3 regions of the Streptomyces sp. NPDC046866 genome follow, and region 3 is predicted to be linked to each of the others. Evidence: riboswitches for the same ligand, from Rfam matches in the RefSeq annotation. Region 3 holds a riboswitch; each other region holds the start of a gene.
The links. Region 3 has a riboswitch for thiamine pyrophosphate ahead of thiO (glycine oxidase ThiO). Riboswitches for the same ligand answer to the same signal wherever they lie in the genome.
Positions count from the first base shown of each region.

Region 1: it holds a riboswitch for thiamine pyrophosphate, as region 3 does, so the genes downstream of both, thiC (phosphomethylpyrimidine synthase ThiC) here and thiO (glycine oxidase ThiO) in region 3, are expected to answer to the same signal.
Region 2: it holds a riboswitch for thiamine pyrophosphate, as region 3 does, so the genes downstream of both, AB0953_RS25865 (thiamine ABC transporter substrate-binding protein) here and thiO (glycine oxidase ThiO) in region 3, are expected to answer to the same signal.

Region 1 covers NZ_JBEYXN010000001.1:178,552-188,505, reverse strand. The annotation lists gene AB0953_RS00875 (SsgA family sporulation/cell division regulator) at 73-522, shown strand; gene AB0953_RS00870 (YibE/F family protein) at 527-1,957, opposite strand; TPP riboswitch at 2,030-2,175, shown strand; gene thiC (phosphomethylpyrimidine synthase ThiC) at 2,170-3,957, shown strand; gene AB0953_RS00860 (aldo/keto reductase) at 4,117-5,166, shown strand; gene AB0953_RS00855 (glycosyltransferase) at 5,163-6,296, opposite strand; gene AB0953_RS00850 (hypothetical protein) at 6,731-7,306, shown strand; gene AB0953_RS00845 (hypothetical protein) at 7,322-8,182, opposite strand; gene AB0953_RS00840 (metallophosphoesterase) at 8,332-9,549, opposite strand; gene AB0953_RS00835 (LacI family DNA-binding transcriptional regulator) at 9,781-9,954, opposite strand, start outside.
Region 2 covers NZ_JBEYXN010000020.1:80,775-90,728, reverse strand. The annotation lists gene AB0953_RS25875 (phosphatidate cytidylyltransferase) at 1-948, shown strand, start outside; gene rlmN (23S rRNA (adenine(2503)-C(2))-methyltransferase RlmN) at 1,128-2,243, shown strand; TPP riboswitch at 2,374-2,483, shown strand; gene AB0953_RS25865 (thiamine ABC transporter substrate-binding protein) at 2,568-3,668, shown strand; gene AB0953_RS25860 (iron ABC transporter permease) at 3,791-5,407, shown strand; gene AB0953_RS25855 (ABC transporter ATP-binding protein) at 5,407-6,456, shown strand; gene AB0953_RS25850 (DMT family transporter) at 6,410-7,345, opposite strand; gene AB0953_RS25845 (hypothetical protein) at 7,412-8,323, opposite strand; gene AB0953_RS25840 (hypothetical protein) at 8,503-9,582, opposite strand; gene AB0953_RS25835 (ATP-binding cassette domain-containing protein) at 9,564-9,954, opposite strand, start outside.
Region 3 covers NZ_JBEYXN010000014.1:64,597-74,550, reverse strand. The annotation lists gene AB0953_RS21005 (hypothetical protein) at 1-604, opposite strand, end outside; gene metF (methylenetetrahydrofolate reductase [NAD(P)H]) at 646-1,563, opposite strand; gene thiE (thiamine phosphate synthase) at 1,780-2,433, opposite strand; gene AB0953_RS20990 (Rv2175c family DNA-binding protein) at 2,527-2,892, opposite strand; gene AB0953_RS20985 (FAD-dependent oxidoreductase) at 3,042-4,262, opposite strand; TPP riboswitch at 4,381-4,493, shown strand; gene thiO (glycine oxidase ThiO) at 4,491-5,660, shown strand; gene thiS (sulfur carrier protein ThiS) at 5,657-5,875, shown strand; gene AB0953_RS20970 (thiazole synthase) at 5,881-6,675, shown strand; gene pknB (Stk1 family PASTA domain-containing Ser/Thr kinase) at 7,049-8,968, shown strand; gene AB0953_RS20960 (deoxyribonuclease IV) at 8,972-9,859, shown strand; gene AB0953_RS20955 (DUF4396 domain-containing protein) at 9,940-9,954, shown strand, end outside.

The DNA of each region.
Region 1 (9,954 bases), on a different contig from region 3:
TGCTTCCACCACTCTTGTCAAGAGGGTCTTGGGGGGTCATTCCTGGCCACTTCCACAACAGCGGGGTAGGCAATGCGCGAGTCGGTGCAGGCAGAGGTCATGATGAGCTTCCTCGTTTCGGAGGAGCTCTCGTTCCGGATCCCGGTGGAGCTCCGGTACGACGCCCGTGACCCCTACGCGGTCCGCCTGACCTTCCACCTTCCGGGAGATGCGCCCGTGACCTGGGCGTTCGGCAGAGAGCTCCTTCTCGACGGCATCAACAAGCCGTGCGGCGACGGCGACGTGCACATCGCCCCCACCTCGACCGAGGAGCTGTCCGACGTGCACATCCGGCTCCAGGTCGGTGGCGACCGGGCCCTGTTCCGAGCCGGTGCGGCCCCGCTCGTCGCCTTCCTCGACCGCACCGACCGGCTCGTCCCGCTCGGCCAGGAGCGCAGCCTCGGCGACTTCGAAGTGAGCCTCGACGAGGCGCTCGACCGGATCCTGGCGGAGGCGCGGCAGAACGAGCAGAACGCGGGCTGAGCGGTCAGCGCTTGCGCCGCCGCCGGCCCCGCCCGCCGCGCGCGCGGGCCGCGGCCGGGGCGCCGTCCGGGGCGCCGGGCCGGTCGGCGGACACCACCAGCGCCGCCAGCACCGTCGTGACCGGCACGGAGGCCACCAGTCCGATCGATCCCACGAGGGTGCGGACGATCTCCTCCGCCACCAGCTCGCTGTTGGCCACCGAACCCACGCTGCTGTTCGCGATCGAGAACAGCAGGAGCAGAGGCAGTGCCGCGCCGGCGTAGGCCAGCACCAGCGTGTTGACGACCGAGGCGATGTGGTCGCGGCCGATGCGGATGGCCGCGCGGTACAGGGCCCGCGGTCCCATCGACGGGTCCGCGTGGTGCAGTTCCCAGACCGCCGAGGTCTGGGTGACCGTCACGTCGTCGAGCACGCCCAGCGATCCGATGATGACGCCCGCGAGCAGCAGGCCGCTCATGTCGATGCCCGGGTAGAGCCCGTGGATCAGCCCCGTGTTGTCGTCGGTGTTGCCGCTGAGGAAGGCCCAGTCGATGAACAGCGAGCCCAGCAGCCCGATCAGCAGCAGCGAGACGAGTGTGCCGAGGACCGCGACGGAGGTGCGGGCGGTCAGCCCGTGGCACATGTAGAGCGCGATCAGCATGATGGCGCTCGCCCCGATCACCGCGACGACCAGAGGGTTCGACCCCTGGAGGATCGCCGGGAGGATGAACAGGGTCAGCACGACGAAGCTGACGGCCAGGGCGATCAGCGCGAACATGCCCCGCATGCGCCCGACGACGACCACCGCCACCGCGAACAGGCCGGCGAGCAGGGCCAGCGGCAGCTTGCGGTTCACGTCGATCACGGAGTACTGCAGGTCCCGCGGCGCGTCCGGGGCGTACGCGACGACCACCTCCTGGCCGTACTCCAACTGCCGCGGCGCGCCCGGCTGGACGATCTCGAAGAAGGTGCGGCCCTTGTCGGGGCCGCTTGCGACCTCGACCGTCGCCTTCTTGCACTCGCCCGTCTGGGAGGCCACGGCCTCCCGGCCCTCAGGGGTGGCGGTGCTGCCGGTGGGCGGTACCTGAGAGGCGTTCACCGATTTGCAGTCGACACGTTCGAGGGCGACGACCTTGGCCTGCTGCGTCTGGCGGTCGAACCCCACGCCGGAGCGCTCGTGGGAGGGGGCACCGCCCGGCCAGAGCACCGCCATGCCGATGAAGACCGCGGCGGCGAAGGGGATCAGTACGGCGGCGATGACCTTGCGCAGGTGCAGCGAGACGGGCGCCGCCGGCCCGTGGCCGTGGCTGTGGCCGTGGCCGTGCGCATGGCCGGCTCCGTGCCCGTTCGCCGGGCCGTGCCCGTGCCCGTTCCCGGGCCCGTGGTCGTGGCCATCGGCTGGGCCGTGGTCAGCGGGCTCGGCGGGCTCGAACGGGGGCTGCGGGGAGGACGTCACCGGCCGATCATCGCAAGAGATGAGGGGGCCCACTGTTCAGCACGCCACAGATGACGCTAGCGTGGGGTCACCTTTGCACAACGCGGGAGCTCGGAGCACCGGGCTGAGAGGACGCTGATCACCGTACGCGCACACGGCGCGCGTAGGGGAAGAGGCTGCGTCGACCGCCGAACCTGTTACCGGGTAATGCCGGCGTAGGGAGATCAGGTCTCATGACCATTCAGGACGCACGCACGCCTGCCGTCGGCCAGGACGCCGACGGCCAGACCGAGCGCCAGCCGGGCTGGCACAAGGGCTATGTGGCGGGCTCCCGCCCCGACATCCGGGTGCCGGTTCGCCAGGTCCACCTCACCAACGGCAAGGACGTGACGCTCTACGACACGTCAGGGCCGTACACCGACCCGCAGATCGAGACCGACGTGCGCCGCGGCCTGCCGCCGCTGCGCGAGAACTGGATCATTGGCCGCGGCGACACCGAGGAGTACGCGGGCCGCCCCGTGCGCCCCGAGGACGACGGCATCAAGCACACCTCGCCGCGCGGTGGCCTCAAGAACCTCGACGCCGTCTTCCCCGGCCGCCCCCGCCTGCCGCGCCGCGGCCGCGACGGCCAGGCCGTCACGCAGCTCGCGTACGCCCGCCGCGGCGAGATCACCCCGGAGATGGAGTACGTCGCGATCCGCGAGAACGTCTCCCCCGAGGTCGTCCGCGAGGAGATCGCCGCGGGCCGCGCGGTGCTGCCGGCCAACGTGAACCACCCGGAGATCGAGCCGATGATCATCGGCAAGAAGTTCCTGGTGAAGGTCAACGCCAACATCGGCAACTCCGCGGTCACCTCCTCCATCGAGGAGGAGGTGGAGAAGATGACCTGGGCCACCCGCTGGGGCGCCGACACGGTGATGGACCTCTCCACCGGCCGCAACATCCACACCACCCGCGAATGGGTCCTGCGCAACTCCCCCGTGCCCATCGGCACCGTGCCGCTCTACCAGGCGCTGGAGAAGGTCGACGGCAGGGCCGAGGAGCTGACCTGGGAGATCTACAAGGACACGGTCATCGAACAGGCCGAGCAGGGCGTCGACTACATGACGGTCCACGCCGGCGTGCTGCTGCCGTACGTTCCGCTGACCGCCCGCCGCAAGACGGGCATCGTCTCGCGCGGCGGCTCGATCATGGCCGCCTGGTGCCTGGCGCACCACAAGGAGAACTTCCTCTACACCAACTTCGAGGAGCTCTGCGAGATCCTCGCGACGTACGACGTGACGTACTCGCTGGGCGACGGCCTGCGCCCCGGCTCGATCGCGGACGCCAACGACGCCGCACAGTTCGCCGAGCTGAAGACGCTGGGCGAGCTGAACACGATCGCCAAGCGGCACAACGTCCAGACGATGATCGAGGGCCCGGGCCACGTCCCGATGCACAAGATCAAGGAGAACATCGACCTCCAGCAGGAGATCTGCGAGGAGGCCCCGTTCTACACGCTGGGCCCGCTCACCACGGACGTCGCCCCGGCGTACGACCACATCACCTCCGGCATCGGCGCCGCGATGATCGCCTGGTGGGGCACCGCCATGCTCTGCTACGTGACGCCCAAGGAGCACCTGGGCCTGCCCAACCGCGACGACGTGAAGACCGGCGTCATCACCTACAAGATCGCGGCCCACGCGGCGGACCTGGCCAAGGGCCACCCGGGCGCCCAGGAGTGGGACGACGCCCTGTCGGACGCGCGGTTCGAGTTCCGCTGGGAGGACCAGTTCAACCTGGCCCTCGACCCCGACACGGCTCGGGAGTTCCACGACGAGACCCTTCCGGCCGAGCCGGCGAAGACCGCGCACTTCTGCTCCATGTGCGGTCCGAAGTTCTGCTCGATGAAGATCTCCCAGGACATCCGCCGCGAGCACGGCGGTGACCTGAAGGCCGAGGAGATCGAGGCGGGCATGGCGGAGAAGTCCGCCGAGTTCGCGGCGAGCGGCAACCGGGTCTACCTCCCGCTGGCGGACTGACCGCGGCGCCGCCGGCGCATCGCTCCGGGGAGGTAGAGGGGGCTTCCCCGGAGCCCCGCCCGCGGCCGCGGGCCGGTCCCGTGCCGTCCCGAACGGGCCCTGGCGGAAAGGGGCTTGCACTGGAGTGCGCTCCAACTCCTACAGTGCGGGCCCATGACCATGACATACCGCAGCCTGGGCCGGACCGGCATGGAAGTCAGTACGCACTGCCTGGGGACCATGATGTTCGGGGCGGTGGGCAACCCGGACCACGACGACTGCGTGCGGATCGTCCATGCCGCGCTCGACCGGGGGATCAACTTCCTCGACACGGCGGACATGTACTCCGCGGGCGAGTCCGAGGTGATCGTCGGCAAGGCCCTCAAGGGGCGGCGTGACGAGGTCGTGCTCGCCACCAAGGTGCACTTCCAGATGGGCGAGGGCCGCAACCGCAGCGGCAACTCGCGGCGCTGGATCGTGCGCGCGGTGGAGGACAGCCTGCGGCGTCTGGGCACCGACTGGATCGACCTCTACCAGGTGCACCGGCCCGACCACACGACGGACGTCGAGGAGACCCTGTCCGTCCTCGGCGACCTGGTGCGGGCCGGCAAGATACGCGCCTTCGGCTGCTCGACCTTCCCCGCGGAGGAGATCGTCGAGGCGCACCACACCGCCGAGCGGCGGGCGCTGCCTCGGTTCCGTACCGAGCAGCCGCCGTACTCGATCCTGGCGCGCGGGATCGAGGCCGACGTCCTGCCCGTGGCCCAGCGGTACGGGATGGGCGTGCTCACCTGGAGCCCGCTCGCCTCGGGCTTCCTGAGCGGCAAGTACCGCCTCGGCGGCCCGATCGACCTGACCTCGGGCCGGCCCGCGCTGACACCGGCGCGCTTCGATCCGGCCATCCCCGGGAACGTCGCCAAGCTGGAGGCCGTGGAGCAGCTCGTCGAGCTCGCCGACGGGATCGGCTGCACCCTGCCGGAGCTGGCCGTGGCCTTCCCCGTCGCGCACCCCGCGGTCACCTCCGTGATCATCGGCCCGCGGACCATGGACCAGCTGGAGTCGCTCCTCAAGGGCGCCTCCGTGGTGCTCGACGACGCCGCGCTCGACCGGATCGACGCGATCGTGCCGCCGGGGACCAACCTGTACCGGCCCGACGGCGTCTGGCTCCCGCCGGCGCTGGCCGATGCGGCGCTGCGGCGGCGGCCCCTGGGGGAGCGCGCCGCAGGCTAGGCCTTCGCCCTGCGCTTCGATGTTTCACGTGAAACCGGGATGGACGACCCGCCGCGGGCCAGGGCGTAGCCGCGGTTGGTCTCCGTCTGGCGCCGGTAGGGCTCGGGCAGGTCGGGCAGGGCCAGCAGCCGGTCGCAGGCGTGCAGTGAGGCCTCCATGTCGCCGACCCAGTACGCGGTGATGGAGTGCTCGAAGAGCAGCCCCCACCGGTAGACCCACGGGTGCATGAACAGCAGGTCGTCCGGTGCGGGCTGGTCCAGGACCGCCGAGGTGATCGCGTGCGCGGCGTGGTGGCGTCCCAGCAGCCGCAGCCGGGAGGCCAGTTCGTAGCAGGCCTCCAGACGGCCGGGCCGTGACTCCCAGGCACGCGTGAGGGCGTCCATGGCACCCGGCCAGTCGCCGGATTCGGCGCTCAGGATGCCGACCTGGAGCAGGGAGAAGTAGACCTCCTCGGCCCAGCCCCCCATCTCGGCCCGGCGCTCGTAGAGCCGGATCGCCTCCTTGGTGTCGCCCATGTCGCGCATCGTCTGGGCGAGGTAGAAGACCGTCCGCGTGTTGGACGGGTCCCGCTCGAGTTCCGCGCTGAGCAGGCGGGCGTCGCGCTCGAATTTGTCGTGCCGGGAGCCGCCGTCGGCGTGGTCCTCGATGAAGAGCGCGTCGAGGTTCTCCTGCACCCCCGGCCCGGGTTCGAATTCGCCGGGGAGGTCGCACGTGAGGTACTCGTGGGTGACGCCCTCGTAGCGCCAGGGCAGGTCGCCGCGGACCAGGCGCTTGATGCGGTACTCGGTCGTCCCCTCGTGGCGGAGCATGTACGACTGGGCCCCGAGCGGGGGCAGCGGCCCCTCGCTGCGCAGGACGTGGTCGGCGTCGAGCAGCAGCAGGTAGTCGGCCTTGCCGCGGGCGTGGGCGATGTTGAGGCTGCGGTTGTGGCCGAAGTCCGTCCACGGCTCCTCGTGGAGCTCCCCGGGGATCCCCTCCAGGGCATCGCGGATCAGCTGCTGGGTGCCGTCCGTGGAACCGGTGTCGGAGATGACCCAGGTGTCGATGAGGTCCCGTACCGAGGCCAGGCAGCGCTCGATGACGGCGGACTCGTTCTTCACGATCATGCAGAGGCAAATGGTCGGCTTCACGGCCGCCGACCCTAGGGATACGGCCGGTCGGGGCACCGGCGGCACGCCGTGGGCAGGCCCGGGAGGCTGGTACGACACCGCCAAGTGGCCGTGTTTGCTGGTCCGTTCCGCTGACCGGCGGGCGAGCCGGGCGAGTGCGGCGGGAAGGGCTCTTCAGGATGGCTGCGGAGTGCGTCCCTGTGTGCGGACTCCGCCGAAACATTCGATCCGGTGTGCGCGAGGAGTAGTACATGAGTTCTGAGGACAGGTCCCGATCCCCCTTGGGGCCTCTGCCCCGTCGTCGAGCGGGCTGGCTGGCCGGAGGCGCCTTCGCCTCTCTGGCCTTGGTGCTGACCGGCATCGCGGCTCCGGCCTCGGCCGTCGCGCCGCAGCCCGGAGGGTCCGTGGTCGCGCCTGACGGCGACTACTGCGGGCCGTCCACGACGAAGAAGGCCATGGATCATGCGAATCCGACGGCGGGCGGTGACAAGTGCAAGGTCGGCCCGACGGGCCCGCGCGGGCCCAGAGGACACACCGGGCCGACGGGGCCGACGGGGCCGACCGGGCCCACCGGCAGGGGTGCGACCGGCCCCACCGGCCCGACGGGCGCTCCGGGTGCCAGCGGCCAGTGCTTCGACGTGGACGCCGTCCGGCCCGCCGCATCCCGCGAGGTCAAGGCGGTGCTCTCCGACACCATCACCTACGCCGGCATCCGCGACCTGACCCCGGCCGTGACGCCGTGGCGCTGGTACGACCTGACCGACACCGGGGACACGTACCCGACGGACGCCTGCGCGGTGTCGATCTCCAGCCAGGCCAACATCGTCAACATCGAGGTGCTGACCACGGGCGGCGAGATCTTCGAGACGACGTGCACGATCGTGCCCGGCACCCCGGACGCCCTCACCTGCAACGAAGTGTGGACGCCGGCGGAACCGCAGCCGACCGCCGGGGCGAACGGCCTGGCCCGGTTCGCCCACAGGTCCCTGTCCGCGGAGGACCGGAAGGTCCGCCCCAACGAGATGAAGTAGCGGCGGCAGCCGCCTTCACCGAGCCTCGGGCTCCGGGCCGCCGAAGTCCGGGCTCGTGAAGTCCGGCGGCGTGTAGCCGGGCCGGGTCCCCTGCGAGGGGGAACCGGGACTGGTGAAGTCGGGCCGGGTGTATCCCAGGTTGGGGATGCGCCCGGCCTTCGGCGTGCAGGGGCCCGAACGCGCCGGCCCGGCCACCGGCTCCGGCCCCGGGTCCGGCCCGGCCCCGGGATCGGCGAGCGCGTCCCGGAAGAACGGCAGGATGCCCCGCTCCAGGAGCGCACGCCGCCAGGCCTCGCGCGCCAGTGCAACCCCGTCGGGTGCTGCTTCGGCCGCGTCCCCGGCGACGACCTCGGTCGCGCGGTTGCGGACGGCCGTCACCAGCAGCCCGACCGCAGCGAACAGCACGGTGACCACGGTGAGCGCTCCGAAGAGCCAGCCCGCCGTCAACATGGTGTCTGCGAAGGACGGTTCGGGATCGACCGCCTTCAGCGTGTAGCCCAGCAGCAGGAAGATCAGCATGGCGGTGGCGGCCAGGACCGGCGCGAGGACCGCGACCATGGCGCTGATGCCCGGGCCGTCGCCCTCCCCGTCCTCCTGACCGGCCTCCCGGTACCCGGCCGCCCCGCTCGGGGCCGAGCGCAGCTCCTCGCGCCGCTCGCCGCGTACCTTCACGTAGTGGTCGTACTCGGCCGCTGCGGCGGCGGTGAGCAGGGCGATGGCCCCGACGGCCATGGTGCGCAGTTGTTCGGCGTTCAGACGCAGCCCCAGCGCGGCGAGCTCGGGCCGTTCGTGTGCGGTGCGCAGCGCCTCGTCGAGGAGCCGATCGAACTCCGGTCGGTCTTCGGTCAGCAGGTGCGGAGCGCTGTTCATGTGCATCCCCCGATGCTCCGTGGGAGCCGGTTGGCCCGCGTAGACCCGGGCACCGGCACAAACGGAGGAGAGCCTGCTACGGATAGAGCGATGGTAGAGCGCTCATGCCGCGCCGTGACAGGGGCTTTCGTGAATTGCCCCGCACGTGACAAGCCTCAGTCGGCGAGGGGAAGTTGCTGGACGAGCAGCTTGCCGGCCATGGTGACCCCGCCGTCCATCGCGATGGCGAGGCCGCCCGCGTACACGTGGGGTCCGTGGACCGTCTCGGGGCCGTGGCCGCTGTCGCCCTCCTCGGTGCCCACCTCGCCGAGCAGGTACGGGATGGGGCTGTGGCCGTGTACGACCCGGGTGCCGCCGTACGTGTCGAGGAGCTCGCGCACCGCCTGGGGGCCGGTCTCCTCGTCGCGGAAGGCGAAGCGCTTGGTGAACTTGCGGAACAGGTCCCAGGTGATGTCGGCGTCGTTGCGGTTGAGCAGCTCGTGGATGGTGTCGTTGACGTCCTCGATGGAGTCGCCGTAGTCGAGGTACGCGGTGGTGTCGGAGTGCAGCAGCAGGTGCCCGTCCTCCAGCACGGCCGCGTCCAGGCGGGACATCCACTGCAGGTGTACGTCCTCCAGGCGCTCCATGTCGGTGCGCTGACCGCCGTTGAGGAGCCAGGCGGCCTGGAAGGTCGCGGTGCCGGCGCCCGAGGCGACGGGGGTGTCGCCGAACCGCTTGGCGCCGATGAGCAGCAGTTCGTGGTTGCCCATGAGGGCCTTGCAGTAGCCGCCGGCGGCGGCCGCCTCGGCGGACAGGCGCATGACGAGGTCGATGACGCCGATGCCGTCCGGGCCGCGGTCGGTGAAGTCGCCGAGGAACCAGATGCGGGCGTTGCCTGCGGACCAGCGCCGGTCGGCGTCGATGAGGCCCTGGGCCTGGAGCTCGGCGACGAGCTCGTCCAGGTAGCCGTGGACGTCGCCGACGACGTAGAGCGGGCCGGGGCCGGTCGGGGACTCCTGGGGGACGTACTGCACCTGGACGGTGTCGCCCGGTCCGCCGCGGCCGATGACCGGCAGGTCGCGGTGGGTCGGGGTGTAGCCGCCGAGGTCGTCCTCCGCGGCCGGCGCCGGGGCCGGGGCGGGCACGGTGGCCGGAGCGGACGCGGGCATGGGCGGCACGGGCGCCGGCGGGGGCGGCGGCACGGGGGCCCGGCCCGGGGCGTGCGCCGGTGCGGGCGGCTCGCCGTAGTACGCGGGGTACTCGCCGTAGACAGGGGCGTCCTCGGACTGCGGTGCGGGCGGCGCGCCGTACGGATGGGGTTCGGTGACCGGCACCCGGAAGTCCCGCAGCGTCTCCGTCCGCATCGCGGGTCCCTGACCGGCCCCCTGAGTCATCGACCCCTCCACCACCGTCGCGCTGCCGTACACCTGCGGACCCTCCTGGCCTCCCGGGCGGAGGATCCGTGATGTCGTGCGCCCATCATAGGAATGCGGCTCGCGCTGTGTGACGCACCAGGGGTGGTGAATCCTGTGCGGAACCGATCGTTCCTGCCGCTTTCGCCCGAAATCGGCGTTGCTGAAATCCTCGGCGGGGCCGTCGACCCCGCCGGTACGGCGGTGTGACGGTCAGTCCTGGGCCGGTGACCGCGGCGGGCTGACCGTCGTCCGGGGGCGCCTGCGCTGCGAGGACGTGCGGACGATCAGCTCCGTCGGGACGACCTGTTCGACGGGCCGTCCGGTGTCGACCCCCTCGATGGCGTCGATGAGCAGCTGCACGACGGCGGTGCCGATGCGGCGCGG
Region 2 (9,954 bases), on a different contig from region 3:
GCACGCGATCGGGGGGCTGCCGCTGACGGCGGCCCCCCGTTCCGCGCCGAGATGCCGCCGCAGGAGCCCATGCCCAGCCCCCCGCCCCCGCCTTCGCAGGCACCGCAGGACGCCTCGCCCCCGCCGCAGAAGAAGCGGGCCGGGCGCGACCTGCGTGCCGCCATAGGGGTCGGCGTCGGCCTCGGTGCGGTGATCTTCGCCTCGCTTTTCATCGTCAAGGCGGTCTTCGTCGGCGTCATCGTCGTCGCGGTCGTCGTGGGCCTGTGGGAGCTCACCTCCCGGCTCCAGGAGAAGAAGGGCATCAGGGCGCCGCTCGTCCCGCTGGCGATCGGCGGCGCCGCCATGGTCATCGCCGGATACGTCCGCGGGGCCGAGGGCGCCTGGGTGGCCATGGCCCTGACCGCGCTGGCGGTCCTGGTCTGGCGGATGACCGAACCTCCCGAGGACTACCTCAAGGACGTGACGGCCGGCGTCTTCGCGGCGTTCTACGTGCCCTTCCTGGCCACCTTCGTCGCGATGCTGCTCACCGCGGACGACGGCCCCCAGCGCGTGGTCACCTTCCTGCTGCTGACCGTGGTCAGCGACACGGGGGCCTACGCGGTGGGCTGGCGCTTCGGCAAGCACAAGCTCGCCCCGCGCATCAGCCCCGGCAAGACCCGTGAGGGGCTCCTCGGCGCGGTCGCCTTCGCGATGGGCGCCGGCGCGCTGTGCATGGAGTTCCTGGTCGACGGCGGCGCCTGGTGGCAGGGCCTGCTGCTCGGCCTCGCGGTCGCCGTCAGCGCCACCCTCGGCGACCTCGGCGAGTCGATGATCAAGCGGGACCTGGGCATCAAGGACATGGGCACGCTGCTGCCCGGCCACGGCGGGATCATGGATCGGCTGGACTCCTTGCTGCCGACCGCCCCCGTGGTGTGGCTGCTGCTGGCGCTCTTCGTCGGCACCGGCTGAGGGCACCGGCTGGGCCGACCGGGTTATCCTGAAGGGCGCACCACCACCTGTGGTGCGCCCTTCACCCCGTGATTGCGGGGATGCATCTCGTGTGAGGTCTCCGGCGCGGACGCGCCACCGCCATCACCTCCGCCCGTTCGGAGGTCGTCGGACCTCGTCGCCCTGAGGAAGGACCGATCATGGCACCCCGCCCCGCTCCGGGAGAGCTCACCTTCGTCGCGCCCAAGGGGGCGAAGAAGCCGCCCCGGCACCTGGCCGACCTCACGCCCGCGGAGCGCCGCGAGGCGGTCGCCGCGATCGGCGAGAAGCCGTTCCGGGCCAAGCAGCTCTCGCAGCACTACTTCGCGCGCTACGCGCACGACCCGGCCGAGTGGACGGACATCCCGGCCGGCTCCCGCGAGAAGCTCCAGCAGGAGCTGCTGCCGGACCTGATGTCGGTCGTGCGGCACATCTCGTGCGACGACGACACCACCCGCAAGACCCTGTGGAAGCTGCACGACGGCACGCTCGTCGAGTCCGTGCTGATGCGCTACCCCGACCGGGTCACCATGTGCATCTCCTCGCAGGCCGGCTGCGGCATGAACTGCCCGTTCTGCGCCACCGGCCAGGCAGGCCTGGACCGCAACCTGTCCACCGCCGAGATCGTGCACCAGATCGTGGACGGCATGCGCGCCCTGCGCGACGGTGAGGTCCCCGGCGGCCCGGCCCGCCTGTCCAACATCGTCTTCATGGGCATGGGCGAGCCGCTGGCCAACTACAACCGCGTCGTCGGCGCCATCCGCCGGCTGACCGACCCCGAGCCCGACGGCCTCGGCCTGTCGCAGCGCGGGATCACGGTCTCCACCGTCGGCCTGGTCCCTGCCATCCACCGCTTCGCCGACGAGGGCTTCAAGTGCCGCCTCGCCGTCTCGCTGCACGCCCCGGACGACGAGCTGCGCGACACCCTGGTCCCGGTCAACACCCGCTGGAAGGTCCGCGAGGTCCTCGACGCGGCCTGGGAGTACGCCGAGAAGTCCGGCCGCCGGGTCTCCATCGAGTACGCCCTGATCCGCGACATCAACGACCAGGCCTGGCGGGGCGACCTCCTCGGCCGGCTCCTCAAGGGCAAGCGCGTCCACGTCAACCTGATCCCGCTGAACCCGACGCCGGGCTCGAAGTGGACCGCCTCGCGCCCCGAGGACGAGCGCGCCTTCGTCGAGGCCATCGCCCGCCACGGGGTGCCGGTGACGGTGCGCGACACCCGCGGCCAGGAGATCGACGGCGCCTGCGGCCAGCTCGCCGCCTCGGAGCGCTGACGCGCACGCCGCCCCGGCGCCCGCGCTCCGCAGGCCGACCGGTGCCGGCGCGCTGACCTGCGCAGTTGCCTGCGGTACCGTCGGGAGGCCGGGTGCGGCCACGGGGTACTCTGTGGCCGTACCCATTTGCATATTCCGACAGGGGAGCGCCACAGCGCTGAGAGTGCGGTCACCGTCCACCGCAGACCCTCTGAACCTCGCCCCGGTCATTCGGGGTAGGAAGTTCGGTCATCACTCAAGCTGTTGCGCCCTGCCCGGCGTCCGCTCCTGACAGCGCCGGGCAGGGCCGCGTCTTCTCCTGGTCATCCCAGGAGGAATCCACCAGTGAGCACCACCAGGAAGATCGCGGGCGCCGTGCTCGCGACCGCGTTCGGCGTGGCCACGCTCAGCGCCTGCGGCGGCGACGGCAAGGACAAGCCGGCCGCCGGCGGGAGCGAGTCGCCGAAGCAGAAGACGATCACGCTCGTCTCCCACGACTCCTTCAACGTGACCGACACGGTCCTGAAGGAGTTCGAGCAGCAGAGCGGCTACACCGTGAAGGTCCTCAAGTCCGGGGACGCGGGCGCCGCCCTCAACCAGGAGATCCTCACCAAGGGCTCGCCGCGCGGCGACGTGTTCTTCGGGGTGGACAACACCCTGCTCTCGCGCGCCCTCGACAACGGCATCTTCACGCCGTACGAGGCCAAGGGCCTGGACGGGGTCAAGCCCGAGTACGTCCTCGACAAGCAGCACCGGGTCACCCCGGTCGACTCCGGCGACATCTGCGTCAACTACGACAAGGCGTACTTCGCCGACAAGAAGCTGGCCCCGCCGCAGACCCTGGACGACCTGGTCAAGCCCGAGTACAAGGACCTGCTCGTCACCGAGAACGCGGCGACCTCCTCGCCGGGCCTCGGCTTCCTGCTGGCCAGCGTCGGCAAGTACGGCGAGGACGGGTGGAAGGACTACTGGAGCAAGCTGAAGGCCAACGGGGTCGAGGTCGTCGACGGCTGGGAGCAGGCCTACAACGAGCGCTTCTCCGGCTCCGCGGGCGGCAAGAAGGCCAAGGGAGACCGCCCGCTGGTCGTCTCCTACGCCTCCAGCCCGCCGGTCGAGGTGCTCTACGGCGAGCCGCAGCCGGCCGAGGCGCCCACGGGCGTGTCCACCGGCACCTGCTTCCGCCAGGTCGAGTTCGCCGGCCTGCTCAAGGGCGCGAAGAACGAGGAGGGCGGCAAGGCGCTGATCGACTTCCTGATCGGCAAGAAGTTCCAGGAGGACATGCCGCTCCAGATGTTCGTGAACCCGGTGGTCAAGGACGCGAAGCTGCCGGAGCTGTTCACGAAGCACGGCGTGGTCATCGACAAGCCCCAGAACGTGGCTCCCGAGACCATTGCCAAGAACCGTGAGCAGTGGGTCAAGACGTGGTCCTCGATCGTCGTGAAGTAGGCCACGAAGCCGCAGGGGCGGCCGCGGACGCAGCCGCACGCCGCCCCCGCGCAGGCCGCCTCCGCGCAGGCGCCGCCGCGCCGCGCGAGGGCGCACGCGGTACGGCCGTCAGGCTCGCCCTGATGGCCGTACCGCTGGCCTTCTTCGGGCTGTTCTTCGCCTATCCCGTCGCCGCGATCGTCGGCCGGGGCGTGCGGACCGACGCCGGCTGGCAGCTCGGCCGCATCGGCGAGGTGCTGTCCCGCCCGGACATCGCCGGCGTCCTGTGGTTCACCGCCTGGCAGGCGCTCGCGTCGACCGTGCTGACGCTGCTGGTCGCACTGCCCGGCGCGTACGTCTTCGCGCGGTTCGACTTCCCCGGCAAGCAGCTGCTGCGGGCCGTGGTCACCGTTCCGTTCGTGCTGCCGACCGTGGTCGTCGGGACCGCGTTCCTGGCGCTGGTCGGGCGGGGCGGGCTGCTCCAGGAGCTGTGGGGCGTCCGGCTGGACACCACCGTGTGGGCGATCCTGCTCGCGCACGTCTTCTTCAACTACGCCGTCGTCGTCCGCACCGTCGGCGGGCTGTGGGCCCAGCTCGACCCGCGGCAGGAGGAGGCCGCCCGGGTGCTGGGCGCCGGGCGCTTCGCCGCGTGGCGGCGGGTCACGCTGCCCGCTCTGGCTCCGGCGGTGGCGGCCGCCGCCCTGATGGTGTTCCTGTTCACCTTCACCTCCTTCGGCGTCGTGCAGATCCTCGGCGGGCCCTCGTACGCCACGCTCGAGGTCGAGGTCTACCGGCAGACCGCACAGCTGCTGGACCTGCCCACGGCCGCCGTCCTGACGATGGTGCAGTTCGCCGCCGTCCTGCTGATCCTCGCCGTCCACGCCCGGACCGTGCGCCGGCGCGAGACGGCCCTGCGGCTCGTGGACCCCGCCCGGACCGCGCACCGGCCGCGCGGCGCGGGGCAGTGGGCGCTGCTGGGCGGGGTGCTGCTCGGGGTGGCGCTGCTGATTGTGCTGCCCCTCGGCGTCCTGGTGGAGCGGTCCCTCGACGCGCCGGGCGGGTACGGGTTCGGCTTCTACCGGGCGCTGCAGAGCGCGGGCGCCGGCGGCGGAACGTTCCTCGTCCCGCCGCTGGAGGCGGTCTGGAACTCCCTGCAGTACGCGCTGGCCGCCACCGCCATCGCCGTGCTGGTCGGCGGCCTCGCCGCGGCCGCCCTGACCCGGCGCGGGGGCCGGTTCGTCCGCGGCTTCGACGCGCTGCTGATGCTTCCGCTCGGGGTCTCCGCCGTGACGGTCGGCTTCGGATTCCTGATCACCCTGGACGAGCCGCCGCTGGACCTGCGGACCTCGTGGATCCTGGTGCCGCTGGCGCAGGCGCTGGTCGGCGTGCCCTTCGTGGTGCGCACCATGCTGCCGGTGCTGCGGGCCGTGGACGCGCGGCTGCGGGAGGCCGCCGCCGTGCTCGGCGCGTCCCCGCTGCGGGCCTGGCGGGAGGTGGACCTGCCGCTGGTGCGGCGGGCCCTGCTGATCGCTGCCGGGTTCGCCTTCGCCGTCTCGCTCGGGGAGTTCGGCGCGACCGTCTTCATCGCACGGCCGGACCGGCCGACGCTGCCGGTGGCCGTGGCCCGGCTGCTCGGGCGGGCCGGCGGGCTGAACTACGGGCAGGCGATGGCCCTGAGCACGATTCTGATGCTGGTGTGCGCGGCGTCCCTGCTGGTGCTGGAGCGGCTGCGCCCCGACAAGACCTCGGGAGAGTTCTGATGACGTTGCTCGAACTGGCCGGCGTGTCGGTCCGCTTCGGAGAGCGCACCGTCGTCGACTCCGTGGACCTCCGGGTCGCCGAGCACGAGACCGTGTGCGTGCTCGGTCCGAGCGGCAGCGGCAAGTCCACGCTCCTGCGGGTCGTCGCCGGGCTCCAGGCGGTGTCGTCGGGGCGGGTCCTGCTGGGCGGGGCGGACCAGGCCAGGGTGCCCGTGCACCGGCGGGGGGTCGGCCTGATGTTCCAGGACCACCAGCTCTTCCCGCACCGGGACGTCGCCGGGAACGTCGCCTTCGGCCTGCGCATGCGCGGCTGGGCCGACGGGCGCGGCCGGGCGGCGCGCGCCGCCGCGTACACCGCACGCGTCGCGGAGCTGCTGGAGCTGGTCGGGCTGCCCGGCGCCCAGCGCCGCTCGGTGTCCTCCCTGTCGGGCGGCGAGCAGCAGCGGGTCGCCCTGGCCAGGGCGCTGGCCCCGTCACCGCGGCTGCTGATGCTGGACGAACCGCTGGGACAGCTGGACCGGGGCCTGCGCGAGCGACTCGTGGTGGAGCTGCGCGAGCTGTTCTCCCGGCTGGGCACCACCGTGCTGGCCGTCACCCACGACCAGGGCGAGGCGTTCGCCCTGGCCGACCGGGTGGTGGTGATGCGCGAGGGCCGCATCGCGCAGGCCGGGACGCCGCTGGAGGTCTGGCAGCGGCCCGCCTCGGAGTTCGTGGCGCGCTTCCTCGGCTTCGAGAACGTGGCCCCGGCCACCGTTGCGGGCGGCGCCGCGGAGACCGCCTGGGGCAGGGTCCCCGTGCCCGACGGCTCGCCCGAGGGCGAGCAGCAGGTCCTCATCCGCCCGGCGGGAGTCCGCCTCGGCACGGACGGCCTGCCCTGCGAGGTGCTCTCGCGGACCTTCCGCGGCACGCACGTCGCGCTGCTGCTGCGCCCGCCGCGGGGCCCCGCCCTGGAGGCCGAGTGCGACCTGGCCGCAGCCCCGTCCCCGGGGGACCGGGTCGGCGTCACCTTCGCCCCGTCCGAGGTGGTCGTCCTCCCGTCGCCGGCCTAGCGGGCCGGGGCCGGTCCCGCCCGCTGCCGCGTAGCGCCCCCAGGTACACCCCGGCCAGGACGAGCGGGGTGCCCAGCAGCAGCGAGGCGGTCAGCGGCTCGGCGTCCAGCCGGGCCGAGGCCACGATCGCCACCACCGGGACCACGACGAACGCGTACGCGGCCCGGGCCGCGCCCCAGTGCTGGATCACCAGCAGGTAGCAGACGAAGACGAGCACCGAGCCCGCGACGACCAGGTACAGCAGTGCCCACCAGGTGGCGGCGCGCCCGGGCAGCACCCAGCGTTCCCCCGCCGCGGCCGACGCGGCGAACAGGGCCGCGGCGCCGGCGCCCATCCCGACCGCGTTCATGGTCACCGGGTGCACCTTCGGGATCCGCTGCGCCAGCACGGCCCCCTCGGCGAACGACACCACGCTCCCGAGCAGCGCCGCGAAGGACGGCAGCGGCACCGACGCCTGCAGCGGTGCCCGGGAGATCACCGCGACCCCCGCCACGGCGCACAGGGTGCCCGCGGTGGCCGACGCCCGCAGGCGCTCCTGCCGCTGGAGCACGGCGAGAAGCAGGGTGACGAGCGGGACCAGCGCGAGCAGCGTCTGCCCCAGGCCCGCATGGATCTCCACGAGCGCGTAGTACGTCAGGGCGAAGGTGACGCCGAAGTTGAGCAGCCCGTACGCCACGGCGCCGGCGAGGGCCCGGCCGCGCGGCAGCGGCAGGCGCAGGGCGGCCGTGACGCCGGCCAGGAGCACCGCCGCCGCCCCGAACCGCAGGGCGGCGCCCCACAGCGGGTCGAGTTCGCGCAGGCAGAACCGGACCCCGACCGCATTGCCGCCCGCGAGCACGGCCCCCGCGGCGAAAGCCGCCGGCGCCACCCGGTCGGGACGCTGGTCCATCCCCTCACGGTAGGGCGCAGCCCGACGGCGCGCCGTCCGGCACCGGGCAGCGCCCGGTTGCCGTGGCTAGCGGGCTTCGGCCGGCTCCGGCTCCGTTGCCCCGGCAGGGGCTTCGGCACCGTCGTGGTTGCCGTACCAGGCGACGGCCACCGCGCCGGCCACCGCGAGGACGAAGCCGACGGCGGCCAGCCAGGCCAGCCCCGGCCGGGACGCATCGCCCAGCCAGAGCACGCCGATCGCGCCGGGCAGGACCGTCTCGCCGACCACCAGCGCGGCCGTGGCGCCGTTGACCGAGCCGATCTGGAGGGCGACGGTGTGCAGGTACATGCCGCCGACCCCGGCCAGCACGATGGCGTACAGGGCGGGGTCGCCGAGCAGGGAGGCGACGTCGAACGGGTCGATGCCGTTCAGGATCCGCACGCCGACGCCGAGCGCGCCGAAGGCCAGGCCCGAGAGCAGGCCTGCGAGGATCGCCGCCCGCGCGCCCAGCAGCCGTACCGCGACCGTGCCGCCGCCGATGATCAGCACGGTCACGCCGAACAGCCACCAGTGCGTGGACATCGGGGCGTGGTGGCCGCCCTCGTGCCCGGCGGCCGTCGCCAGCAGCACCAGCGCCGCGCACACCACGCCGATGGAGATCCACTCCTTGCGGGTCAGCCGGATGCCGAGCATCCGCACACTGAGGACCGCCGTGATCACCAGGTTGGCGCTGATGACCGTCTGGGACAGGAAGAGGGGCAGCAGCCGGGCGGCGAGCGCGCCCAAGCCGAAGCCCGCGAAGTCCAGGACGGTGCCGAGGATGAACTCCCAGGTCATCGCCGCCTTGGCGGTGGACGACAGGTTGGGTCCGCCGTGCGCCGTCACCCCGGCCTCGGCGGGGGTCGTACGGGCCGCCCGGCGCGAGCCGACGGCTTGCAGGACGGATCCCGTGCCGTAGCAGATGGACGCCGCTATCGCGGTCAGCAGGCCTATGAGCACCGAGCGCTCCGTTCACGTCTGGCAGGTTTTGCGGTACCTCTGCCAGACGTGAGAACGGGCCCGGAAGTTGCCTCGCGCCCCCAGCCCCTTGCGGCGAGCGCCGCCGGGCGCCGGCGGGGTGCTCGTCGAGGGAGCCGGAGACGGCGTCGTCGTGGAGGGGCCGCGGCAGCGGTGCCGCGTCAGCGGGTCAGCACCAGCGACGTCAGCTGCGCCACACCCCAGCTGACCGGTACGCACAGGGCGAGCAGCGCGCCGGCCCGCAGGCCGGCGGACGTGCGCAGGACGCCGTCGGGGGTGCCGAGGGCGAGCAGGGCCGTGCGGGTGCCGGAGCGGGTCTGGCGGACCTCCGCGGCGCGGACCAGCAGCGCGGCGGCGGCGCAGGCGCCGACCAGGGCGGCGGCCGGAGCGGTCAGCGGGCCCAGCGGGCCGCCGGAGCCGAGGGCGCTCCGGCCGGGCAGGGCCGCGAAGGTCAGGGCCGCCGCGCCGACCGCGCACAGCACGCCGAAGGGCCGGCCCAGCCGGGCCGCGTCCTCCTGCAGGGCCCGCCCGGCCAGCAGCCGCAGCGCGCCGGGGCGGACGGCCTGGACCACGGCCCCGCAGGCATGGGTGAGGCCGGGGCCGGCGAGGGCGAGTCCGGCGGTGGTCAGGGCCCAGCCGGCCGGGACCCCTGCGCCGCCGCGGCCGGCCCATGCCTGTACGGCGAGCCCGCAGGCGGTCAGGGCGATGCCCCAGGGCAGCCCCGTCTGCGGGGCGGGCGGGGTGTGCGGGCGCAGCGCGAGGGCCGTGGCGGCCGCGGCGCTCAGCGGGACCAGGGCCAGCAGGGTGAGGGCGGCGGCGACGGGCAGCGGCCGGTCGGCGTGCAGCAGCCGGGCCCCGGCGCCGTCGAAGGGAAGTCCGGCGAGGTCGCCGCGCAGGTGGAGGAAGGCGGCCAGGGCCAGGGCGCTGCCCAGGGCGCAGGGGATGGCGGTGGAGACGGCGGCGACGAGGGCGAGGCGTGCGGGTCCCAGTCCGACGGCGTCCATCCCGGCGCGGGGGCGGCACGCCGGGTCGGTCCGGGCGACGGCGACGGCGAACTGGACGGCGGCTGCGAGCGGGACCAGGGCCCACAGCAGCCGAGGGAACGATCCGGCAGGCCGGGCGGTGGCGTCGGCCAGGACGTGGAGCAGCAGGAAGGCGGCGCCGGAGCAGGCGGCGGCGACCAGCAGCCGGCGCAGCTGGACGAGCGGGCGGGAGCCGCGGGCTAGGCGGAGAGCGAGCACGCGGCCTGCTCCTCCGGGGTGTCGTCGGGACCGGCGGCCACGGTCGCGGCCGCTCCGGCGGGACGGCCGTCGAGGAGGTCGAAGCAGCGGTCGGCGACGGCGGCGGTGCCCTCCTCGTGGGTGGCCAGCACCACGGTGATCCCGTGCGAGCGGGCCGCGGTGGTGAGGGTGCGCAGCAGCAGGGAGCGCTCGGCGCGGTGCAGCGGTGCCGTGGGCTCGTCGGCGAAGATCACCGCCGGCTCGTTGACCAGGGCGCGGGCCAGGGCGACGCGCTGGGCCTCGGCGCGGGTGAGTGCGCGGGGGCGCCGGCGGGCGAGGCCGCCGATGTCGAGGCGGTCCAGCCACGCGCGGGCGGCGTGCTTGGCGGTGCGG
Region 3 (9,954 bases):
CGCCCGGGGTGTTCGGGTCCTGGTAGGCGGCGTATCCGTGGGCGTCCTGCTCGGCCGTGGTGAACGGCGAGGCGAAGGGGGCCGTCTGCGCCGCGTCGGCGGCGGGCGCGAAACTCTGTATCCCGTAGGTGCCGGTCTCGTCGGGCAGCGGCTCCGGGCGGTAGACCTCGGCCGCGTCGTCGTCCGCCGCGTCCGCGTCCGCGGCGGCGCCGTCGCCGTACTCCAGCGCGGTCACCTCGAGCGAGGGCTCGGGGCGCGGGCCGCCCGCCCGGCGGCGGCGCGACCCGCTGCCGGCCTGGTCCTTGGCGGCGGAACCCTTCCTGCCCGCCTTGCCCTTGCCCTTGCCCTTGCCGCGGCGGATCGCCCAGCCGGCCTCGAAGCCCTTGCGGAAGGAGAGCGTCACCAGCGTCTGCCCCACGGCGAAGGCTGCCGCGCCGACCGCGATGACCAGCACCGACGGCAACACCACTCCGGCGACCACGCCGAGGAACCCGGCGAACGCGAGCAGCCGCCAGCGCAGCCGGGCCTTGTACTGCATCAGGACCTCGGCAAGCAGCCACAGCGCGACGAAGCCGAACGCGATGTAGAGGACCGTCATTCCCATGCGTGGCACCCCTCGGTACGGCCGCCCGCGGGAACGGCCGATCAGGCCCGCTGGTGCAGGCCCAGATTCTCGTAGATCTCGAGAGTCGCCGTGGAGTTGTTCAGCGTGATGAAGTGCAGCCCCGGGACACCCTCGGACAGCAGCCGCGCGCAGAACTCCGTGGCGAACTCGATCCCCATGGAGCGTACAGCGGCCGGATCGTCCTTGACGGCGAGCATGCGCTCTTTCACGGCCTCCGGGAAGACGGCGTTGCTGAGTTGGGGCAGCCGGTCGAGCTGCTTGACGGCCACAACAGGCATGACCTCAGGGATGATCGGCGTCTCGCAGCCGGCCTTCTCGACGCTGTCGCGCAGCCGCAGATAATTCTCGGGATCGAAAAACATCTGGGTGATCGCATAGTCGGCGCCTGCGCGGCACTTGTCCACGAAGTGCCGGATGTCCGTGTCCCAGTCCTCCGAGCGCGGGTGCATCTCGGGGAACGCGGCCACGCCCACGCAGAAGTCGCCGGACTCCTTGAGCAGGCGGACCAGGTCGGCCGCGTAGTGCACGCCTTCGGGGTGCGCGACCCACGGACCCATGGGGTTGCCCGGCGGGTCGCCGCGCACGGCGAGCATGTTGCGGATGCCGGCGTCGGCGAACTGGCCGATGACGTTGCGCAGCTCGGCGATCGAGTGGTCGACGGCGGTCAGGTGCGCGACGGGCGTCAGGGTGGTGTCCGCGGCGATCTGCTGGGTGGCCTTCACGGTGCCGCCGCGGGTGGAGCCGCCGGCCCCGTACGTCACGGAGACGAAACTCGGGCCCACCGCCTCGATGCGGCGCAGCGCGTTCCAGAGGTTGCGCTCGCCGGTCTCGGTCTTGGGCGCCCAGAACTCGAAGGAGTACGAGGGGTCCCCGGACGCGAGAAGGTCGCGGACCGTGCGTGCACGGTCCGTTCGGGTGGAAGCGGTTCCAAGGGCCATACGGGCAGGTTAGACGCGCGTCCGCGGACACCGAAGCCGCGTCCACTCCTTGGACATGTTTTTGGACACCCCCGGGCCGGAGCCGGGGCGGCCGTGCCGGAGGGCGCCGGGGCCGGAGGGCGCCGGGGCCGGGGCCGGAGGGCGCCGGGGCCGGGGCCGGAGGGCGCCGGGGCCGGGGCCGGAGGGCGCCGGGGCCGGGGCCGGACGGGGCGGGGACTAGGCGAGGCGGTCCCGGACGCGCTTGGCCAGGTCGGCCGCGGCGGCGCCGGGGTCGGAGGCCTCGGTGAGGGCGCGGACCACGACGATGCGGGTGGCGCCGGCGTCGAGGACCTCGTCGAGGTTGCCGGCGTCGATCCCGCCGATGGCGAACCAGGGGCGGTCCTGCTGCAGGGAGGCCGCGTAGCGGACGAGGTCCAGGCCGGGGGCGTGGCGGCCCGGCTTGGTGGGGGTGGGCCAGCAGGGGCCGGTGCAGAAGTAGTCCACGCCGGGCTCGGCGGCCGCGGCGGCGACCTCGGACTCGGCGTGGCAGGAGCGGCCGATCAGGACGCCCCCGCCCAGGATCGCGCGGGCGGCGGGCACGGGGATGTCGCCCTGGCCCAGGTGCAGGACGTCGGAGCCGATGGCGTGGGCGACGTCGGCCCGGTCGTTGACGGCGAGGAGCCTGCCGTGGCGGCGGGCGGCCTCGGCGAAGACCTGGAGGTGCTCCAGCTCCTCGCCGGCCTCCATCCCCTTGTCGCGGAGCTGGACGATGTCCACCCCGCCGGCCAGGACGGCGTCGAGGAACTCCGGGAGGTCCCCCTGCCGCTTGCGGGCGTCCGTGCACAGGTAGAGCCGGGCGTCGGACAGCTGGGCGTTCGCGTGCGCGGACATGGGGGTCCCCCTCGTGGGCACGGCGCCGGGCCGCCGCGGTGGGCGGCGGCTCCGGGCGCCGCGGATGGATCGGATGGGCTCAGGCGTCGGGCGTCAGAGGGCGAGCGCCTGGGCGCGGCGCTTCACCTCCGTGCCGCGATTCTCGCTCAGCGCCTGCACCGGGGTGCCGGGCAGGGTCGGGTCCGCGGTGAAGAGCCACTCCAGCATCTCCTCGTCGGAGAAGCCGTCGTCGCGCAGGACGGTCAGCAGGCCGGGCAGGCCCTTGACCAGCTTGTCGCCCGCGATGAAGGCGGCGGGCACCTGCAGGGCGCGGTTCTCACCGCGGCGTACGGCGATCAGCTGACCTTCCTTGACCAGCTGGCGGACCCGGGTCACTTCGATGTCGAGCATCTCGGCGATGTCGGGCAGGTACAGCCAGGCGGGGACAAGGGCATCGATCTTTGCGTCAATCTCGGTCACGGCACAAGCCTGCCACCTCCCGCCGCCGCCCGGCACCCGAGCCACCCCATCCGGGTCCGCCCCGGCTCCGCCGACCGCCCGGCACGGGCGCCCGGCAGTGCGGCCCCGCCGGCGCCCGGGGCGCCGGGTGCGGGGTCCGGGGTCCGGGGTCAGGCCGCTGCGGACTTCACGGGGGTGGACGGGTCGGCCAGTTTGGCGGGATCGACCAGGGTGCCGGTTTCGATCAGGCGGCGGGCCTGGGCCAGGTCGCGGGGGCGGCCCACGGCGAGCACCGCCACCAGCGACCCGGCCCGGAGCCAGCACACCGTCCAGGCGGATTCCCCCGGATCCCCCCGCCAGAGCAGCGTGTCCGCCGCCGCGTGGTGCCCCGCGTACTGGACGAAGCGGCCGAACTGCTCCGACCAGAAGTACGGCACCGGGTCGTACGTCTGCGCGGGGCCCCCGGCCAGGATGTTCGCCGCGACCACCCGCGGCCCCTGCAGCGCGTTGTCCCAGTGGTGCACCAGCAGCCGCGCCCCGTACCGCCCGGACGGGAAGGACGCGCAGTCGCCGACCGCGTACACCCCCGGCAGGGAGGTCCGCAGGAAGGCGTCGGCCGTGACCGAGCCGTCGGGCCCGAGCTCGACGCCGGAGCCGGCCAGCCACCGGGTGGCGGGCCGGGCGCCGATCCCGACGACCACGGCCCCGGCCGGCAGCTCGCGGCCGTCCGCGAGCAGGACCCGCCCGGACTCGACCGAGGCCACCTGGGCCGAGGTCAGCAGGGCGGCGCCGATCTCCTCGTACCAGGCGGCCATCGGCGCGGCGACCTCCGCCGGGAGGGCCCCGGCCAGCACCCGGTCCGCCGCCTCGACCACGGTCACCGCGCAGCCGGCCTCCCGCGCCGCGGTGGCGAACTCCGCGCCGATCCACCCGGCGCCGACGACCACGGTCGCCGGGGACTGCGCCAGCACCGGCCGCAGCCGCGCCGCGTCGTCCAGGGTGCGCAGCAGGTGGACGCCGGGGACGCCCTCCGCGCCCGGCAGGGTCAGCGGTTCGGCCCCGGTCGCCAGGACCAGGACCCCGTACGGGACCGGCCCCGCCTCGGTGTCCAGCTCGCGGTCGGCGGCCCGCAGCCCCGTGACCTCGACGCCGAGCCGCAGCTCGATGCCGAGGCCCTCGAAGTCCACGTCGAAGGCGGAGTCCTCGGCCTTGCCGAGGAGCAGCGCCTTGGACAGCGGGGGCCGGTCGTACGGCTGGTGGGGCTCGGCGCCCAGCAGGGTCACGGGGCCGGTCCAGCCCTGCTCGCGGAGGGCGACCGCGGTCTGCACTCCGGCCATTCCGGCGCCGACGATGACGACGCCGTTCTCAGTCTGTTCCGTCTGCTCGCTCACGTCCACCAGCCTAGTCAACTGACGATCAGTCAGGAACCTGGCGCCGCGGGACACGGGCCCGCCGCCCGGCATCCGGCGCACTCCCCCTCCCCCGAGGCGAGCGGCTAGGGTGGCCACCGTTACCCATCGCGGGAGTCCGGGCGCACCGGGCTGAGAGGGAGGCTGACCGGCCTCCGACCGTACGAACCTGATCCGGGTCATGCCGGCGAAGGGAGGGGCTGGACGCCCATGCACTCATCTCGGAAGGGATCCGACGTCCTCGTCATCGGGGGCGGGATCATCGGCCTGGTCACCGCCTGGCGGGCGGCCCGCCGCGGGCTGCGCACCGCGCTCGCGGACCCCGCCCCCGGCGGCGGCGCCGCCCGGGTCGCGGCGGGCATGCTCGCCGCCGTCACCGAGCTGCACTACGGCGAGGAGACCCTGCTGGGCCTCAACCTCGCCTCCGCCGCCCGCTACCCCCAATTCGCCGCCGAGCTGGCCGACGCCAGCGGCGGCATGGACATCGGCTACCGCGCCTGCGGCACCCTCGCCGTGGCCCTGGACGCCGACGACCGGCTCCACCTGCGCGAGCTGCACGCCCTGCAGCGCCGCTGCGGCCTGGAGTCCGAGTGGCTCACCGGCCGCGAGTGCCGCCGCCTGGAGCCGATGCTCGCCCCGGGGGTGCGCGGCGGGCTGCGCGTGGACGGCGACCACCAGGTCGACCCGCGCCGGCTGGCCGATGCGCTGCTGGCCGCCTGCGAGAGGGCCGGCGTGGAGATCCGCCGGGCCGGTGCCGCACGGCTGCTGGTCACCGCCGACCGGGCCGTCGGCGCGGCCCTCGACGACGGCACCGAGCTGTACGCGGACCAGGTCGTGCTGGCCGCGGGCTCGCTCAGCGGCCGGCTGGCCGGCGTACCGCAGGAGGCGCTGCCGCCCGTACGGCCGGTGAAGGGGCAGGTGCTGCGGCTGACGGTGCCGGCGGCGTACGCGCCGTTCCTGTCGCGGACGGTACGGGCGGTCGTGCGCGGCAGCCACGTCTACCTGGTGCCGCGGGAGAACGGCGAGCTCGTCGTCGGCGCCACCAGCGAGGAACTCGGCTGGGACACCACGGTCACGGCCGGCGGGGTGTACGAACTCCTGCGGGACGCCCACGAATTGGTGCCCGGCATCACCGAACTGCCGCTGACCGAGACCCTGGCCGGGCTGCGGCCCGGGTCCCCCGACAACGCCCCGCTGCTCGGGCCGACCGCGCTGCCCGGGCTGCACCTGGCCACCGGGCACTACCGCAACGGGGTGCTGCTGACCCCGCTCACCGGCGACGCGCTCGCCGACCTGCTCACCACGGGCACGCTGCCGGAGATCGCCCGCCCGTTCAGCCCGCTCCGCTTCTCCGCCGCACGTCAGGAGTCGTACGCATGAACCTCCCCGCCTCCGCCTCCGTCTCCGTCAACGGCGAGCCGCGCGAGATCGCGGCCGGCACCACGCTCGCCTCGGTGGTCGCCACCCTCACGACGGCGCCGTCCGGCGTCGCGGCCGCCCTCAACGAGACCGTGGTGCCGCGCGGGCAGTGGCCGCTGACCGCGGTCCGCGACGGCGACCGGATCGAGATCCTCACCGCGGTCCAGGGAGGCTGAGCACGATGGCCGACGACACGTTCGAACTGGGCGGCCGGAGCTTCTCCTCCCGCCTGATCATGGGTACCGGCGGGGCGCCGAGCCTGGAGATCCTGGAACACGCCCTGATCGCCTCCGGGACCGAGCTCACCACGGTCGCGATGCGGCGCCTCGACCCGACCGTGCAGGGCTCGGTGCTGTCCCTGCTGGACCGGCTCGGCATCGCGGTCCTGCCGAACACCGCCGGGTGCTACACGGCGGGCGAGGCCGTGCTGACGGCCCGGCTGGCGCGGGAGGCGCTCGGCACCGACTGGATCAAGCTGGAGGTCATCGCGGACGAGCGGACGCTGCTGCCGGACGGGGAGGAGCTGCTGAACGCCGCCGAGACGCTGGTGGACGACGGGTTCACGGTGCTGCCGTACACGAACGACGATCCCGTGCTCGCGCGGAAGCTGGAGGATGCGGGCTGCGCGGCGATCATGCCGCTGGGGTCGCCGATCGGGTCCGGGATGGGGATCCGCAATCCGCACAACTTCGAGTTGATCGTGGAGCGGGCCGGTGTCCCGGTCATCCTGGACGCGGGGGCCGGCACGGCCTCGGACGCCGCCCTCGCCATGGAGCTGGGCTGCGGCGGGGTGATGCTGGCCTCGGCGGTGACGCGGGCCCAGGCCCCCGCCCTGATGGCCGCGGCCATGCGGGATGCGGTGTCGGCGGGGCGCCTCGCCTTCCGTGCGGGCCGCATCCCCCAGCGCCGCTTCGCGGAACCGTCCTCCCCGATGGAGGGCCGCCCGGCCCTCGACCCGGAACGCCCGGCCTTCTGACGGCCCCGCCGACGCTGCCGCTGCGCGGAGCGCTCCCCTCCCCGCCCCTTCCCGAAACCGGGCTCCTCCCGGACCCGATTGCGCTCAAACGCCGCGCGGGCTGAAATTCAGCCCCGCCGGCGTTTGAGGCGCTGGGGGTACCCCCAGCGGTAGCTGGGGGAGGGTTTGGGGGCGGAGCCCCGCCCCGCGGCGGAGCCGCATATCCGGCACAGCGGGAAGGGGCGGGGAGGGGACGGCTCCGCGCACCGGAACAGCAGCAGCGGCAGCGGCAGCGGCAGCGGCAGCGGCCAACCGCGGGGCGGGACGTCACAGGTGCGCTGCAAGGTGGGCTCCGGCGGCCGCCCCCCACAGGCACCGCTCGTAGAATCGCCGGGTGGACACGACCCTGGATGACCCCCTCGTCGGGCAGACGATCGACGGCCGCTACCGCATCGACGCCCGCATCGCGGCCGGCGGCATGGCCACGGTCTACCGGGCCCTGGACACCCGCCTGGACCGCATCCTCGCCCTGAAGGTGATGCACCCGGCGCTCGCCGCCGACGCCGCCTTCGTCGACCGCTTCATCCGCGAGGCGAAGTCCGTGGCCCGCCTCGCGCACCCCAACGTGGTCGCCGTCTTCGACCAGGGCACCGACGGCCCGTACAGCTACCTCGCCATGGAGTACGTCTCCGGCTGCACCCTGCGCGACGTGCTGCGCGAGCGCGGCGCCCTCCAGCCCCGCGCGGCGCTGGACATCCTGGAGCCGGTCCTCGCCGCCCTCGGCGCAGCGCACCGCGCCGGGTTCGTGCACCGCGACATGAAGCCCGAGAACGTGCTGATAGGCGACGACGGCCGGGTCAAGGTGGCCGACTTCGGGCTGGTCCGCTCCGTGGACACCGTCACCAGCACCACCGGCGCCGTCCTCGGCACCGTCTCCTACCTGGCCCCCGAGCAGATCGAGGACGGCATCGCCGACACCCGCGCGGACGTCTACGCCTGCGGCGTCGTGCTGTACGAGATGCTGACCGGGGAGAAGCCGCACACCGGCGGCACCCCCGCCCAGGTGCTCTACCGGCACCTCCACGAGGACGTCCCGCCCCCGTCGGCGGCCGTCCCGGGGCTGCCCGCCGGCCTGGACGCCCTGGTGGCGCAGGCCGCCGCGCGCGATCCGGAGCTGCGGCCCCACGATGCCGCCGCCCTCCTCGGCCTGGCCCTGGAGGCCCGGGCGCAGCTGAGCGACGCCGAGCTGAACGCCGTACCGCCGCAGGCGCGGGCCGGGGAGCGGTCCGCCGCCGAGGACCGCACCAGCGTGATCCCGCGGCCCGTGGCCGTCGACCGGCAGCCGGCGGAGCACACCTCGCGGCTGGTGCTGCCGCCCGTGTCCGTGGACTCCGACGAACCCGTGCCCGCCCCGGCCGCGGTGCGCTCGCGCCGCGGCCCGCTGCTGGTCCTCGCGGCGCTGCTGCTGATCCTCGGGGTCGGCGCGGGCGTCTGGTACATCAACTCCGGCCAGTTCACCAAGGTCCCGAACCTGCTCGGCAAGACCGAGGAGCAGGCCCGGTCCGAGCTGTCGGCCGCCGGCCTCGGCGTGAAGCGGGTCGACCGGAAGTTCAGCGACGCCTTCGAGCGCGGGACCGTGATGAACAGCGACCCGCAGGGCGGCAAGCGCATCCGGGGCAACGGCGAGGTGGTGCTCACCGTCTCCCGTGGCCCCGAGGTCGTGATGGTGCCCGACGTGAAGAACCGGGCGCTGGACGAGGCGAAGGCGGAGCTCACCAAGAGCGGCCTGGCGCCCGGGATCGTCACGCAGGCGTTCAGCCAGGACGTCCCGCAGGGCTCGGTGATATCCACCGATCCGCCGGGCGGCACCCGCCGGGCGCCGGAGTCGGCGGTCGCGATCACCGTCAGCAAGGGCCGCCCGGTGCAGGTGCCGAACGTGGTCGGCAAGCCCCTCGACCAGGCCCAGGCGGCGCTGCAGTTCCTCGGCCTGACCGTGCAGACGGCGCCCGAGCAGGTCAGTTCCCCCGCCCCGGCGGGTACGGTCGCCAACCAGTCGGTCAGCGCCGGCGCCCAGGCCGCGGCCGGCGACACGGTGGTGCTGACGGTCTCCAAGGGGCCCCGCCTGATCCCGGTGCCGAACGTGGTCGGGCAGGAGGCGGACCTGGCCCGCAAGACGCTGGAGGCCGCCGGGTTCAAGGTGAGGGTGGAGAAGCCCTTCCTGTCGTTCGGCAACACCGTGGACGCCCAGTCGGTTCCGGGCGGGCAGACCGCCCCCGAGGGCAGCACGATCGTCGTCCGGGTCAAGGGGCTGTAGGGCGTGGCAGACGGGCAGGAGACGCGGGCTGCTGCGCGCAATCCGGTCGGCGGGCACGTACCCGTCGCCGGCGGCCTCGCCACGGTGGGGCTGTCGTACGCCCGGGAGCTGGGGGCCGAGGCCGTCCAGGTCTTCGTGGCCAACCCGCGCGGCTGGGCCACCCCGGTCGGCAACCCGGCGCAGGACGAGCTGTTCCGCGCGGGCTGTGCGGCCGGGTCGATCCCGGCCTACGTGCACGCGCCGTACCTGATCAACTTCGGGTCGCACACCGAGGCGACGGTGGAGAAGTCGGTGGAGTCGCTGCGGCACTCGTTGCGCCGCGCCCGCGAGATCGGCGCACTCGGGGTGGTCGTGCACACCGGCTCGGCGACCGGCGGTCGGCCGCGCGAGGCGGCGTACGCGCAGGTCAGGCAGTTCATGCTGCCGCTGCTGGACGAGCTGACGCACGAGGACGACCCCTTCCTGCTGCTGGAGTCGACGGCCGGGCAGGGCTCCTCGCTGTGCTCGCGGACCTGGGACTTCGGCCCGTACTTCGACGCCCTCGACCACCACCCGAAGCTCGGCATCTGCCTGGACACCTGCCACGTCTTCGCCGCCGGGCACGACCTGGCGGAGCCGGGCGGGGCCAAGCAGACGCTGGACCTGCTGGTGGACACGGTGGGCGAGGGCCGGCTGAAGCTGATCCACGCCAACGACTCCAAGGAGGGCGTGGGTGCGCACAAGGACCGGCACGCCAACATCGGCCGGGGGCACATCGGCCGGGACGCCTTCGCCGAGCTGTTCTCCCACCCCGCGACGGAGGGCGTCCCGCTGATCATCGAGACGCCGGGCGGCACGGAGGGGCACAAGGCGGACGTGGACCTGCTGAAGGAGCTGCGCGCGTTCCACTGACCTTCCTTGAGGAATACCCCTGGGGGGTATACGGTTCTGCTGTCGGCAGGACCGCTGCCAGGCGTTCCCAGGGGGTTGCGATGAACGACGTTCAC